One region of the Pelorhabdus rhamnosifermentans genome, then DNA from elsewhere that is predicted to be linked to it. Evidence: riboswitches for the same ligand, from Rfam matches in the RefSeq annotation. Region 1 holds a riboswitch; each other region holds the start of a gene.
What was found. Region 1 has a riboswitch for thiamine pyrophosphate ahead of thiW (energy coupling factor transporter S component ThiW). Riboswitches for the same ligand answer to the same signal wherever they lie in the genome.
Positions count from the first base shown of each region.

Region 1 (5,140 bases):
AGCGGATTTTTGGGGAGTGGAGTCAGCGTAGTACCTATTTGCAAAAATGGTATTTTATTTTTTCTTTAAATTGGTGGTCTGATAGGCTGAATATATAGTCTAAAAGTGTTGTTTTAAACTTTCCGAGAAGTTCCACGTTTTGGGAAAGTTCTCCGCATATTCCCATAAAAGCTGTCGCTAGAACCGTTCCGCCAATGATATCTTTATTTGAGATAAAGGTTGCAGCCAAGACATTCAGCATACAGCCCGTTCCTGTTATCATTGAAAGCATTTCACAGCCGTTTTCAATAAGGTATGTATCCGTTCCGTCGGTGATAATATCAACCACTCCTGTTGCTGCAATAACAGAACCTGTCTTCGAAGACAGCGATGTTAGCAGGGCTAGGCTATTAGCTATATTATCCTCCGTAATCTTATCTTTTTCACCGACATCAATGCCTTTTGCACCGCTTTCAACGCCACAGAGAGCTTTCAATTCCGACATATTTCCTTTAATAACGCTTGGATGACATGCGAAAATAAATTTCTTTGTAAAATCAAGACGAAGGTTACTGCATCCGACTCCAACAATATCAATGATCGATGGAATGTTTTTTTCAAGGGCCGTTTTGCCGGAAATCAGCATTGATTCCATGCGAGTGTCTGTTATGTTACCGAGATTTACGGCCAGTGCCTTAGAAGATGCTGTGATATCGGAAACCTCGGCGGGATGTTCTGCCATAATCGGTTTTGCGCCAACAGCAAGTACAACATTTGCACAGTCATTAATTGAAATGTGATTTGTTATACAGTGAATAAGCGGTTTTTTTGCTTTAATTTGGTGTCTTATTTCTAATAGATCAGTTATGTTAAGCATTTGGTTTATCATAAATTTTCGCTCCCAAGCTTTTCTGAAGATTTGCCAGCATACCCGACTTCCTTAGCGCGGTAAGAAAAAAATAGGCAATCGTTCCGCCAATAAGCGTTCCGCAAATAAACAGAGGAACATAAAACAGCCATGTAAGCCCTGCTTTTCCAAAAATAAAGGCCATAATTGGGTAAGAAACAATTGCTCCGATGATGCCTGTTCCGATAACTTCTCCTATCACAGCGCAAATCAGTTTTCCGTTAGAAATTCTGTAAAGAATTCCTGATAGCGTTGCGCCAAAAACGGCACCAGTCAGAGCCAAAGGCGGAATACCCATGAACATCATTCTGATTATGCCGATTAGAGTTGCACAGAGTAGGGCATACCACGGTCCCAGCAAGACGGCACACACGATGTTAATAAAATGAGCCATAGGGCACATTCCTTCGATACGAAGAATCGGTGAAATTACTACGCCAAGTGCTATCATCATGGACAGCATGATCATTTTTAAAAGCCCGGATTTTCTTTCCATAAAAAATACCTCTCAAACATATTTATTTTTAAGCATAAAAGTGCTTAAATATCTGCTATTTGACAGGGTATGTCATATAGAAGGATAAATATTGTTATTAAGGTATATTTCTCGTGTAACTAAATAGCATCCCCCTATATGGCATAAACCATGTCAGGTCGGTCGAAGCTGAAAGCTTCCTCTCATCTCGAAACACGAGCTCCCTCGCTATTTAGTTGTTTTTTTGTTATAAGGTAAGGTGCAGGACGCTCCTCCTTCACCTCTTCGGACTCAAATCCCGAAAACAAATATAAATGGGATACACCCATAGCGGCATATCCCCTTATTTCTACGTTGGCATTATCCAAATCAGGTATATGGGTCAAAGTTTGATTACTTTTTCTCAGCCTGCTAAACAAGCTCCCCCAAATATTTAATTGCATTTATTGTATCATAAGTAATAAATTTTATCAAACAAGTCCTAATTTGCATTAGATATAATTGAGCGGTCACACCTTCAGGAACGAGCAGGTGATAAAGTGAAGAAAATAATTTGTGTTCTTTCACGGGTTTGATCATTATGAATAAATAAAATGGATCTTAGTCAATTTGCTGATTAAGGTTCATTTTGTTTGTTCTGGCATAATTCCATCATGTATTTCCTTAATCATATGCAGTTTTTTCGCAAGTGGAGGTGGACTTGACAATTTGCTCAATTAAGAAAAGAATTAAGAGAGAAGTTTTAGAAAATTTTGTTTTAAATTTTTTAATTAATAAATCCGTGTTATAGATTTATAAGGGGATTTTAGATAAAATATTCTTAGTAGGTGAAAACATGATGGATGAAATACTGAATATTATAAAAGGTGAAGACAAGAAAAATCCTTTAACAGATTTGTCAATAGCAAAAATGATTGGGATACGCAGGGAAAAAGTGATTGAATTAAGATGCAATCATGGTATACCCGATTCTAGAGAACGCCGAAAAGAAAGTATTATTCAAGAAGCTATGTTGATCTTATCAAGGAATGAAAATATTTCAGAACGAAAATTTACAGAGTTACTCCAAAAGGCTGGCTATAAAATATCTCGTTATACAGCTGGAAAGTTACAGAAAGAAGTTACGAAAAAATATTCTGCTGAAATAGAAGACCATAGAAAAAATGATTTTTTAAGTGAGCAGACAGCGAAGCTTGATTATTCAGGAAACAACAAGAAAAAGGAAAGTGAAGCATTTAATCATATTATCGGATATCAATCTGGCCTGAGAGTTCAGATAAATCAAGCGAAAGCAGCCATGCTTTATCCACCTCACGGGTTGAATACCTTAATTATTGGACCATCAGGAGTGGGAAAATCTTATTTAGCCGAAAATATGTATAAATTTGCTGTCGAATCTTCCATTTTGTCGGCAACAGCTCCTTTTGTTGTGTTCAATTGTGCGGATTATGCGGATAACCCGCAACTACTTCTTACCCAGCTTTTCGGTTATGTAAAGGGTGCTTTTAGCGGGGCCGACGCAACCAAATTCGGTTTAATTGAAAAAGCAAATCAGGGGATTCTCTTCTTGGACGAAGTTCATCGTTTACCAAGTGAGGGACAGGAAATTCTTTTTTCTATATTGGATAGAGGGGAATTTAGGCGCTTGGGAGAAACGTCGGTACGGCGAATTAATGTACGGATTATTGCTGCAACGACGGAAAATATCGAGTCTTCCTTGCTATTGACATTCAGGCGTCGAATTCCGATGATTATTGATATTCCGATTTTATCGGAGCGATCTGCGAAGGAACGGTATGAAATTATCAAAAAAATTTTTACAAGCGAGGCAGCGCAGACAAAACAGCTTATAAAAGTAGATACTGCAGTTATAAAATATCTGATGTTATATAAATGTCCAGGGAATATTGGCCAATTATTTAGTGATATTAAAGTGGCCTGTGCAAATGCCTTTCTCGTATCAGTATCATCAGGAAATGCTGAAATAACCGTTAGGGCGCAAGATTTAATGAAATATGAAAATTTTAATACACTAGAGAATACGAATCGAGTTGAAATAGAAAAATATATTAAAAATCCATTGTTTATAGATCCAACAGCTTCCATAGAAAATGTTGACGATAAAATGCAAGATTGGTCATTTGACACCATTTATTCGACAATAGAGCATAGTTTTCAAAAATTAAAGAACAGTGGAGTGGATGGAAGAGAAATTAATAAAATTATTCAATCCCAGATAAGAGATACATTTAAAGAACATTTGGGGACAGAAGAAACGTTGGATAAGGCCATTGTGGAATTACAATCGATTGTTGACGAAAAAATCATCAGAACTGTAAAAAAGGCGGTCGACATTGCTAAAGAATACATACCAGAATTAGAAGAACGTGTATATTATTTTTTGGCAATACATTTGAGTACATTATATGAAAGAATCTGTAAAGGTGTATATAAATCTTTTCAGGTCGATATTGATAATATTGCAAGTAATTATAAGAAGGAATATGGAATCGCTAAAATTCTGATTTTAGAAATAGAAAAAAATTTGCAAACGAAAATTCCAAAAGAAGAAATTGCTATGATCGCAATGTATTTAAGAACTTTTTCTCGGCATGAAAAGATGCAGGAAGGAAAAGTTAAGATTATTGTTTTAACACATGGAAGAGTTGCCTCGGCTATGGTGGAAGTGGCTAATAAATTTCTTAATATGAATTATGCAACGAGTATAGATGTAGATTTTAACGAAACACCCGAGGCTGTATTAAAAGAGACAATCGAACTTGTAGAAAAAATAGATGAAGGAAAAGGTTGCTTGTTGTTGGTTGATATGGGATCTCTAGTATCCTTTGGAGAAATTATTACAAAGAGAACAGGGATTAAGACAATCAGTATAGATCGCGTGGATACAGCGATGGTATTGGAGGCTGTTCGAAGAGCGGCTTTGATGGATATTACGCTGGATAATATTGTATCCGCAATCTATGAAGATAAATATTTATCGAAAAACATGGATATAGGTGAGTTGGCGCAAAAAAAGGCAATCTTATTTATTTGTATGACAGGAGAGGGGACCGCTTGTAGTCTAGCGGCTTATGTTAAAAAAAAGTTTATGCATATAGAAGATGAAGTACGTTTATTTACAATTGCTGCGTTAAATGAAACGAAGCTGAAGCAAAATATTTATGAAATTCAGCGCAGCTATCATATTATAGCCATTGTAGGAAGCATTAATCCGCAGGTCAAAAATATCCCCTTTTTATCAACAGATGAGGTTTTCAGGAGTGCAGGGATTAGGCGAATTCATAAAATACTATACACGGATCATGAAAATAAAGCAGTTTTGTATAAAATAATGGATGATAAGTTGATTCTTTGCAATTTAGTTTCATCGAATAAAACACAGGTCATTGACAAATTATCGCAATTATTAGTAGACTTTGGTGCTGTAAGCGATCAATTTGTGTTGAGTGTATACAAACGGGAAAGTATTGGAGCAACTTATTTAAAAGGGGGTATAGGAATACCGCATGGAGATTCAGCGTATGTTACTAAAACTGCCATGGCAATGGCTACTTTAGTGAAACCTATTGCATGGGAAAATGACTTTATGGCAGATTTAGTGTTTTTGTTTGCATTTCAAGATAGGGATCAAAAATATATAAGTGAATTTTATGACATTATATCAAATGAAAAAGCATTAAAGGAATTGAAAAAGGCGACATCTATGGAAAGAATCAAAGAAATTTTGTTTGAAAAACAATTTTAGCCAAATTGGTTGG
Region 1 covers NZ_JAHGVE010000004.1:44,434-49,573, forward strand. Annotated here, with positions in the region: gene thiM (hydroxyethylthiazole kinase) at 35-868, opposite strand; gene thiW (energy coupling factor transporter S component ThiW) at 849-1,382, opposite strand; TPP riboswitch at 1,690-1,798, opposite strand; gene Ga0466249_RS06315 (sigma 54-interacting transcriptional regulator) at 2,197-5,127, shown strand.

Region 2 (5,140 bases), on a different contig from region 1:
CATCTAACCGGAAATGATAGTCTTTTTTGGGTCCTGCCACGTGAATATCATCATATAAAGCCTCATTATAGGTTTCCTGGAACATCGTCATACTGTCCACACCCGCTTCATATAACTCCTTATACTCCTCTAAAGTCAAGGAGTAAACTTCTGTCCCAACGGATGAAAAATATTTTGTTAAAATTTTCGTACAGTTTTTCATATATTGGACAGAAGAAATGGTTGGGGCATCCCCTGTTAAATACAATATATGTTTAAGCCCTGTACTTGCAATAACCTGCGCCTCCTGCTCGACCTGCTCAAGAGTGAGCATTTTACGCGGTTGCGTATTAAGCGCACTAAAGCCACAATATTTACACTTATTCGTACAATAATCTGATAAATAAATCGGCGTAAATAACAAAATAGTCTTGCCAAAATACTTGAGTGTAATGGCCTTGGCCTTTTGAGCCATAGGTTCCAAATATTTCTCCGCTGCTGGTGATAATAAGGCAAGATAATCCAAAGCCGTCAACTGATCCTTTGCCAAGATTGTTTGAATATCCTTATCTGCCAAACCGGAAAAGAAGCCGTCATAATCAAAATTCCGGTAAGGTTTTAGCTCCTCATAAATACCGCGCGTCTTATTCATGTAAGAACCCCGTTAAAGGCGACGAAGCCTGAGCAATGGTTTGATCAACACCCAGTCCAGCTAAAAAAGCTTTACGGCCTGCAGCGACGGCCTGTCCGAAAGCTTCAGCCATAACAAGCGGCTGCGGTGAACTTGCAATAGCTGTATTTAAAAGACAGGCAGCAGCTCCCATCTCCATGGCTTCAACCGCATGCGACGGCGCTCCAATCCCCGCATCTACAATGATAGGGAGAGAAATTTCTTCAATTAAAATCCGAATAAGTTCTTTTGTTTTTAAACCACGATTAGTTCCAATGGGGGCTCCAAGCGGCATAACAGCTGATGCTCCAGCATCAACTAAAGACCTGGCAACCATCAAATCAGGGCTAATATAGGGAAGCACAACAAACCCTTCCTTAGCTAAAATTTCAGTGGCCTTCACTGTCTCATAACCGTCAGGCAGTAAATACTTTGCATCTGAAATAATTTCAACCTTAATCCAATTGCCACAGCCCGCGGCCTTTGACAGACGAGCCAGACGAATGGCCTCCTCAGCCGTGCGCGCCCCTGATGTATTCGGCAACAACTGCATGGTTTCCGGTATATGAATCAGTACATTATCTGTCTTCGACTCAAAATCAATGCGCCTAAGAGCCACTGTAATTACCTCTGCACCTGAATGTTCGGCAATGCTCGGAATCAAGCGATCATCACTATACTTACCTGAACCAATAAATAAACGACTTTTTAGTTCTCTTCCCCCTAAAATAAACTTGTCTTCTTGACTATCCATTTCTCAGCCTCCTCCTACGAACCGTAGCACTTCAATTTCATCCCGCTCCTTCAGGATAATCGCTGCCAGTTCATTGCGCTTCACAATTTTTTCGTTGTACTCCACAACGACACAGTCCAGCTCTAATTTTTTTGTCAACAGAAGCTGTTCAAGCGTCAGGGAAGATGCTAATGAAATTTCTGCACCATTTAACTTCACTTTCAAGAGCCTCACCTCTCCAAAATAAAAAAGCTCACCTCATAAAGAAGTAAGCTTTCGAATCAAAGATTTGCTTCCCTACGCTGGTATTAACCATGTCAGGTTCAGAGGGTCGAAAGGTAAACTTTCTCTCAGCCGTATGCGGCACCCCTAGCGAACTTATATTGTTATGTTTAATATAGCACAAATATTTCCTATTGTAAAGCCTCTAACACACCATTTTTATTATGGCCGTGCAACCGTCGTGGACAATGACTTCTCCCCGGTTTTTACCGCAGGATTGGACGGTTTTTCTGAACTTACAGCTGATTCATCATTTGGAACAATTTCACCAAGAGCTTTTAAAATTTTAAATTCAGGTACTTCTTGCAATGACTGAATAAAAGCCTGCCGAACTTCTGGAACCTGCATAAAGTGAAGAAGATGCTGTCGAAATTCCGGTGTCTCCATTTGTTCAGCAAGTACATGGGCTACTTCTGGTGTTTTTAAATAAGCAACCATTTCTTGCTTTCCTTCTGACGATTTTAAATAAATCATAGCCTGCGAAATAATCATCTCACGAATATCAGGGTTACTCATACCGCTTTGAACAAGCGTCATGACAGCCTTCTGCTGAATATAAGGCCTATCCACACTAAATATGAGCAAACCAGCTGTGACTATCCCCATAGTAGCCCCAATAATTATCCAGGAAAGTAGTTTTTGCACCACTCTTTTCACTCCCATCTACTCCATTACTTTTTATGGTAACCTTTTACAGTCTAGTTTATACAATAATAAAAATATCGATAAAAAATACCTTCACTCGGACATACTATGCACGAAACATCTATTCAGCACAAAAAGGAGATGTGCATCATGTCATTTAAAGATTTAAGCGATTCAACGCCCCAGAAAGAAAGCAAGCCGGCTGCTGAAAGTGTCAGCGCCATGGATGATTCCAAACAAGAATCAACCGAAAAAAAATATCGACCTTGCAAAAATTCAAACCCTACGTGATAACAAAAAAGACTGACAATCTGTCAGTCTTTTTTGTTATCACACATTGGGAACATGCACTAAGCAAATTACATAATATAGGATATAAAACAAAGGAGGTTCTCCCTATGTTTTGTCCTTATGGTAATCCTTACGGATGCCCTTATCACTATCGACCACGCCGTAAACGGTGGTGGAATTATCATCCTTACTGGTGGAATTATTACTAAAAAATTATCAACCAAACGCAAGCTCCCTTCTCCAGTTCGTATAACATAAAAATGCGACAAGCCTTAAGCCTGTCGCATAACAATTACAAAAACCTATCAATTCAATTATTTACTGTAAGTAAGTAAATATTCACTGCCCAGTTGTTCATACTTTTGTAAAGCAATCATGACTTGCACATTCTGTCGATAGTCATTTTCCAAAAGCTGTTGTCCAAGAGCTTCATTGATAATATTTCTAATTTGAAACCGTTGATATCCCAAAAATATCAACTTTTTCAGAAGCTGTCTAATATTTTCTTCAATATTCATATACATTCTCCTCCGTTCTCTATTTATACTGATAATCGTAATGCAATCAACACATGCACTACCAGCCGCTATTATCTGAACCATTACCAGTATTCTATAGATGGGAGAGAATGGGTTTAATTCTTTCACTTTAATAAACTGCTTAGTATTAACTATTTGCATTCGGTTAATGATTTTATTTAGTATATCACAATAAAGATAGAATAGCAAGAAGAATTTATTATCGTTTATCCAATTACAATAAAGGATTTTTCCTTTATTCCCCGTATATACTATAATACAGCATGAAAAAGATAGGAGTTTTTTAAACATGTTCAGACCAAATGGTAATCCGAATAAATCAAAAGCGAACTATTACTATGGCCTTATCGTCCTACTGCTTCTCATCTATCTTGGCATCTATTCTTTGATGAAATAAAAGTTTTACAGGTAGCGAAGCTTTTTTATTGTGCCTGTAGAGTAGATCACCCTAACAATTCTTCCTGCATAGACTGTAATATCAAACAAAGGAGGAGATCTACTTATGAACTTTGGTCATGGTGGCGGTTTCAATGGCTTTGGTGGTAATCAAGGGATTATCATTATACTTATTATTATTTTATTATTCTTTGGTTTTAGCAATGATTCAACATCTAGCTAATTCATAATAAAAACGCTCACCAAATATGATGGAATAAAGAGAGAAAAGCCGCTAAGCTTTCTCTCTTTTGGCATTTATATGGAAATTCAAATGCCGGATTCAGTTAGGAAAATTTATTCACTAATAAGAATAACTATTTATACTCAGTTGAAAACAACTATAAAATAAGATAGAATATAAATAATACAAGCTATAAAAATGTCTTGTTACAGACTTCAGGGAGGGAATTTATTGACACAAAAAAAATTCGTACTAAAACTCTTAAGAAAGTATATTTTACTTTTCATCGGAGCTATGATTGCGGCAGCAGGATTAGAGTTTTTCTTAGTACCCAATCAAATTATTGATGGCGGCATCGTCGGCATATCCATCATGGCAAGTCATGTAACAGGCTATCCCCTTAGTCTCTTTATTGCCATCTTAAATATCCCCTTTCTCTATATTGGCTATATGCAGATCGGGAAAAAGTTTGCCATCTCCACACTCTTTTCAGTTGTTTCCCTATCCTATTGGGTAAGCATCTTTCACCCAATTCCCGGGTTAACAACTGATTTATTTTTAGCCGCTGTATTTGGCGGCATCATTGTTGGCATCGGCACAGGATTAATTATTCGCTCTGGCGGTTCTACAGATGGCGCCGAAGTAGTTGCCATTATTTTAGATCAAAAAACAGGATTTTCAGTAGGCGAAATGGTCATGTTTTTCAACCTGTTTATTTTAACAAGTGCCGGACTGATTTTTACCTGGGATAAGGCCATGTATTCACTTGTCGCTTATTTTATCGCCTTTAAAGTCATTGATATCACCATTGAAGGACTTAATGAATCAAAAGCAGCTCTCATCGTATCTGAAAAGCCTGATGAAATCTCAGCCGCACTCATGAGCCGATTAGGCCGGGGTGTAACGATCTTACACGGTGAAGGCGGCTATAGTAAAGAACAAAAAAATGTATTATATGCTGTAATTTCGCGTCTGGAAATTTCGAAACTAAAGGATATTATTCAAGAAGTCGATGAAAACGGTTTTGTTACCATTAGTGATGTTCACGATGTAATGGGCGGACAATTCAAGAAAAAGTCTATTCATTAAAAAAAATCCCACCGAACTTTACTGTCCGGTGAGATTTCTATTTAACTGCTTTGTGGCATAAAAGTGTGACAATTTGTTTGATCACTGGTACGCGCGTTACTTTGGCCTTGATCAACCTTTACTTCAATGTCTACTGCATTACAATGTTCGCCTTGCTGCCAATATTTGCAATTTGATACCTCACATCTTACTCCCGGCAGTGCCATGCTTCCACCTCCTTAAATTTCGTCCTTAGTTTATCCGTTATTTTTCCTTCTATTCACATATTTTCGTCAATAATACTCGGTTGACTA
Region 2 covers NZ_JAHGVE010000009.1:48,832-53,971, reverse strand. Annotated here, with positions in the region: gene thiH (2-iminoacetate synthase ThiH) at 1-631, opposite strand, end outside; gene Ga0466249_RS12405 (thiazole synthase) at 624-1,403, opposite strand; gene thiS (sulfur carrier protein ThiS) at 1,407-1,616, opposite strand; TPP riboswitch at 1,660-1,763, opposite strand; gene Ga0466249_RS12395 (hypothetical protein) at 1,827-2,312, opposite strand; gene Ga0466249_RS12390 (hypothetical protein) at 2,460-2,600, shown strand; gene Ga0466249_RS12385 (hypothetical protein) at 2,915-3,118, opposite strand; gene Ga0466249_RS12380 (YitT family protein) at 3,957-4,847, shown strand; gene Ga0466249_RS12375 (DUF1540 domain-containing protein) at 4,889-5,053, opposite strand.
Region 2: it holds a riboswitch for thiamine pyrophosphate, as region 1 does, so the genes downstream of both, thiS (sulfur carrier protein ThiS) here and thiW (energy coupling factor transporter S component ThiW) in region 1, are expected to answer to the same signal.

Region 3 (5,140 bases), on a different contig from region 1:
ACTGATGCAGGTATGCCGCAGGTACCCGTTATTTCTCTAGGGGGGGAAAATTCGCCTGGCTTTTCTTTATCAATTTCACTCTTGAAACATTTAGTTATAGGACTTATTTATGGCGATTTGCTTATGCGCGTTCTCTACCGCGTACGGCCTTATGAGAAACAGTCCGGTGCGGCGAATGCCCTGTATGCAAAGTGGGTGGCAAAATGTCAACAGGATCTTTTAAATGGTACAAAACAAGAGTTTAAAAATAACATTTATGGTATTGTAAAAGATTTTGATGGTTTGCCTATTGATGAGCAGCTTATTAAACCGCGCGTCGGCATAGTCGGGGAAATTTTGGTCAAATATCACCCCGGAGCCAACAATCATCTTGTTGATTTGTTAGAAGGCGAAGGGGCGGAAGCAGTTGTATTGGACTTGATGGACTTTTTTTTGTATTGTGCCTATGATAGAAAAGTAAAATATGATCTGTTGTCTGGAACTTTTGTGAATCGAGTCAAGGGAAGTTTATTCATCAAAGCCATTGAATTTTATCGGAAAGAGCTTAAAAAAGCGCTGCTTTTGAGTCAACGTTTTGCTCCCCCTCTTGCAATCGGCCAAATTGCTGGACTTGCGGCTCCGCATTTATCACTCGCAAATCTAACAGGTGAAGGCTGGCTCTTAACAGGCGAGATGGTGGAACTGATTGAGCGTGGTATTCATAATATCATTTGTTTACAGCCCTTTGCTTGTCTTCCTAATCATATTACAGGCAAAGGGATGATTAGAGAAATACGCCGCTCCTATCCCGATGTCAACATTGTTCCGATTGATTACGATCCAGGGGCAAGTGAGGTAAATCAGCTGAATCGCATCAAACTGATGATGGCAGTTGCCAGGGAAAAAGTTCAACAAGACCTTCGGATAATCTAGAGAAGTCTAATTTATGCTGAGCGTCATTATTTTGTAGAAAATTTTGTTTTTGACTAAGCGAATAGTAAAGCTTGTATAGTAAGCAAAACGGGAGATATTGGAATGGGACATAGTTTAACATTACCGCAGGCAAAGTGTTCTTTTGGCAAGGCATTATTTCAGCATCACGTGTTGCTTGTTGCAGGCGGAAGGTCGCCACAAAATGAGTGGTTGATTCAAGCGGCTCAGGGAGTTCCGGTATGGTGTGTCGATCAAGGCATTGATTATTGTTACGATAGTGGTATCATTCCAGAGCGGTTAGTTGGTGATGGTGACAGTGCAAGTGAGGCAGGTTGGGCTTGGGGAAAGACACTACAGATCCCTGTTGATGTTTATCCTGTTGAAAAAGATTTCACTGATTTACAGTTGGCTTTGCAAAGAGTAGGTTCTGTGTACAGCCAAGCCATGATTGTTGTAACAGGTGTGTGGGGAGGCCGTTTCGATCATATATTTAGTAATATCTATTCTTTAGTAGGTTGTTGTGATCAAATGGACTGGATTGGCTGTTGTGCCGCAGATGAAAAAGAAGTCCTTATTTTGTTAAAAGGTTGTGATACTTTAGCTATTAAGATGAAAAAACAGGCTGAAGTGATTTCGCTACTGCCTCTTTCGGATTGTTCAGGCGTTTCGATTGATGGCGTTCATTGGCCTTTAAAAGATGTCGTCTTGAAACAAGGTTTCCCCTATGCCATTAGCAACCGCCCAATTGGCTTCAATAGGGATATTACCGTGGCTGTAGAGAACGGTTGGTTAGGTGTTTATTTTTGCTGGAATACGCATGATTTACAGAAGCGATAAGGACTATTTGGAAAAACATAGAAAATGATTGCTGAATTTTGGTTTACAAAGTATAATGGGGACAAATCATATAAGTGCGAAGGGTGCCTATTTGGGCTGAGAAATGGGAGAAATTCCATTAACCTTTCACCTGATCTGGGTAATGCCAGCGTAGGGACGCGAAATATAACTTGTTAAAAACGCATTCCGATGGGAATGCGTTTTTTGTTTATAAATATGAAAATTGAGGAGAGTGAATTTGATGGAAGTTGATTTTTTTAGCCATTTGTCAAAAATTATGGATAATCCTTCAAGTGTTGCCGCTCTTGTGGGAATGCTGATTCTTATTTTGGCATTCTTACGCATAAAGAAACTTGTTTTCAATACGCAAATGATTGTTCACATCGGGATTGCCTTGGCTTTAACCGTTGTTTTACATGCCTTACGTCTTTACCATATGCCGCAAGGAGGAAGTATTACTTTTGGAGCGATGATACCGCTGTTTTTAATTTCGTTTCGTTATGGTCCTATTATGGGTTATTTTGCCGGTTTTATCTATGGTCTACTCAATTTGATACAGGATCCCTATATTTTACATCCTGTGCAGGTCCTCTTTGACTATCCTTTGCCTTATATGGCGTTAGGTTTGGCAGGCTATTTTAAGGACCGTTATTTTATGGGTGTTCTTGTTGGTATTTGTGGCCGGTTTTTTTGCCATTTTGTATCAGGAGTTGTCTTTTTTGCTAGTTATGCACCGCCGAATGTCTCTCCTTATTGGTACTCGTTGACTGCCAATGCCGCTTATTTAGTACCTGAACTAGCCATTTGTCTCATCCTGATGCGTGTTTTACCAGTAAGGAGTTTGCTCATCAGCATGAGATAATTATGATGTTCTGACTATTTCGTTTGGGAGTCTTAAGCATAACCAGGTGGCTTCTAGAATGGCTTTATCTTGATAAAAAGCCACTCCAGTTTGTTTGAGTGCGATTTGGGATATTTTTAAATTTTTTACTGTCATTGTTACTGTTGCATTCGGTTCAATAAAATCGAAAAATCTGACATTTTCTACAGCGGCTAAACCCCATAAGACGTTTTTAAATAAGCCTAAACGGGTGATACCTGCGCCACCGCATTGTACGAGGGATTCCACGAGTAGCATATTTGGTATTATTTTTTGTTTAGAAAAATATTCTTGGTAAAATAGAAAAGTGGAATCATAAGTTTTTATTCCTAAAATTTCTTCTGGCGTTGCCGAAATAATTTTATCGACAAATAAAAACGGGGCTCGTTGGGGAAGAAGTGTCTTTATATCAGTCATAAGGGAGTCTCTTTTCATTGGGCTTTTAAACGTATTCGATCGATTTTTCCGTTACTATTCATTGGTATTTCATCAACAAAGATAATCTGTTGTGGACAGCAAGACGAGAGCATTTTTTGTCGACAATAATCCAAAATGTCGGCTGCTAACAAAGTGGGCTTCTTTTTTACAATCCAGGCACAGACTTTTTGTCCTCGCATGGGATCAGTTATTCCACCTACAACGGCTTCGTCAATTCCCGGACAGCGGCGTAAAATGTTTTCTAGTTGCTCAGGAATGATTTTTATTCCGCCGCTATTGATGATACCGCTTTTTCTTCCCAATAAATATAAGTAACCTTCCTTGTCGATTTTACCTAGATCACCTACAGTAGACTTAGGACTATATTCGGGAGCTAAGTAAGGACTTTCTGCCCAAATCGTGTCTTGCTCAATAGTCAGGGTAACGCCTGGAAAGGCTTTACCGACTGATTCAGGATGACTTAACAGGTCTTTTGTTGCGGAATAGCTGACATGACCCAGTTCACTTGCCCCATAATATTCACAAATATTTGCTTGAGGAAAAGCTTTTACGAGGTTTTGGACGGTTTGTCCATCTATTTTGGCTCCGGCAGTGACGAGCGATGTTATCTGATTAAGGGGCGCGTCGATTACTTTCAATAACAGGCGGTAGTGAGCAGGAACCATAAACATCGCACTGACCTGATGTTGTTTTATTTCTCTCACCCATGTTCGGGGCAGGTGATTGCTGGCCATTACGACGGTACCACCTTCAGCAAGGAGATGAAGGCAAGCATTTAGATTAGCTGTGTACGCCAATGATCCTGCCAAATAGATCGTATCTTTAGGGCTGATATGGAAGACTATACTTTGACTAGGGAAAGCGTTTGTCCAGCTTTGATGGCTTCGCCAGATCAGCCTTGGTGTGCCTGTACTGCCGGAACTTAAGGCTCCCAAGAAGATGTCTTCAGGATAAATATCAGGGAGTGTTGCTGTTTTGTTTTTTGACAATTGAAAATTTTCGTCGATAGCAAGAACAATTTTTTGTTCTTCCATGAGGCTTGTACACACCTCTTGCGATGTTGAGGCGTCTACAAAGATGCAACAGCCACCGGCTTTTACGGTACTTAAGAAATATAGTAACTGCGAGACAGGGTTTATTTGTTTCACCAGGACTTTATCGCCTTTTTGTATTTTTGTTGCTAAGCGTTGAGCGAGAAGATTCACCTTTTGTATGAGTTCTTGGTATGTTAGCCGGGTAGTGCCATGAATCAGACACAGCTTCTGGGCCTGACTTTTTCCAAAATGAGTGATGTTGCTATGAATTAACATGTTTTCAGACCCTTTCAATCAGCGTTGCTGTTCCCATGCCGCCAACAGCACCAATAGCGGCAATGCCGAAATGTCCCTTTGCTTGTTGCAATGCCTTGAGGAGATGGAGGAGGATGATGGCTCCAGAAGCTCCGTAAGGATGACCGTAGGCTAAGGCTCCTCCAAGCCTGTTGGTCTTATTCAGACTAAAGCCGAGTTCTTGACAACAGGCCAGTATTTTCACGGCAAAGGCCTCATTGATTTCGAGGGCGTCCACGGCTGTCAGAGGCAGGTCCACTTTCTTTAATAATTTTCGAATGGCATATACCGGCCCCAAGGGAAATAAATTAGGATCACAGCCGCAGTCAGCTATAGCTGTAATCTGCGCTTGCGGTGTTAAGTGATATTTTTTTATGGCTGCGTGAGAGGCAAACATGAGGACCGCAGCACCATCATGTTTTAGACAAGTATTGCCGGCAGTGATTTTGCCGCTTTCCTTAAAAACAGGTTTCATTCTTTCCAGTAATTTCAAGCTCATGTGGTTTCGGATGCATTCATCAGACTTGATGATTTTGTTTGTTGCCGTGAGTGGTATTATTATATCTTTTAGCAAACCCTGTTCTTGCGTTTGTACCGCTCGTTGATGACTTTCAAGGGCCAATAAATCCATGTCGTGTCTGGAAATAGCCAGTTTTTCGGCCAGGGCTTCCGCCGCTTCTCCTATATCTGGATCGCCGATTAAAGGGGTAGAAAAGGGAGCTCGTTCATAATAAACAGCTTCTCC
Region 3 covers NZ_JAHGVE010000011.1:52,010-57,149, forward strand. Annotated here, with positions in the region: gene Ga0466249_RS14200 (2-hydroxyacyl-CoA dehydratase) at 1-912, shown strand, start outside; gene Ga0466249_RS14205 (thiamine diphosphokinase) at 1,015-1,749, shown strand; TPP riboswitch at 1,819-1,923, shown strand; gene thiT (energy-coupled thiamine transporter ThiT) at 1,991-2,611, shown strand; gene Ga0466249_RS14215 (3-hydroxyacyl-ACP dehydratase FabZ family protein) at 2,612-3,046, opposite strand; gene Ga0466249_RS14220 (AMP-binding protein) at 3,061-4,377, opposite strand; gene Ga0466249_RS14225 (thiolase family protein) at 4,382-5,140, opposite strand, start outside.
Region 3: it holds a riboswitch for thiamine pyrophosphate, as region 1 does, so the genes downstream of both, thiT (energy-coupled thiamine transporter ThiT) here and thiW (energy coupling factor transporter S component ThiW) in region 1, are expected to answer to the same signal.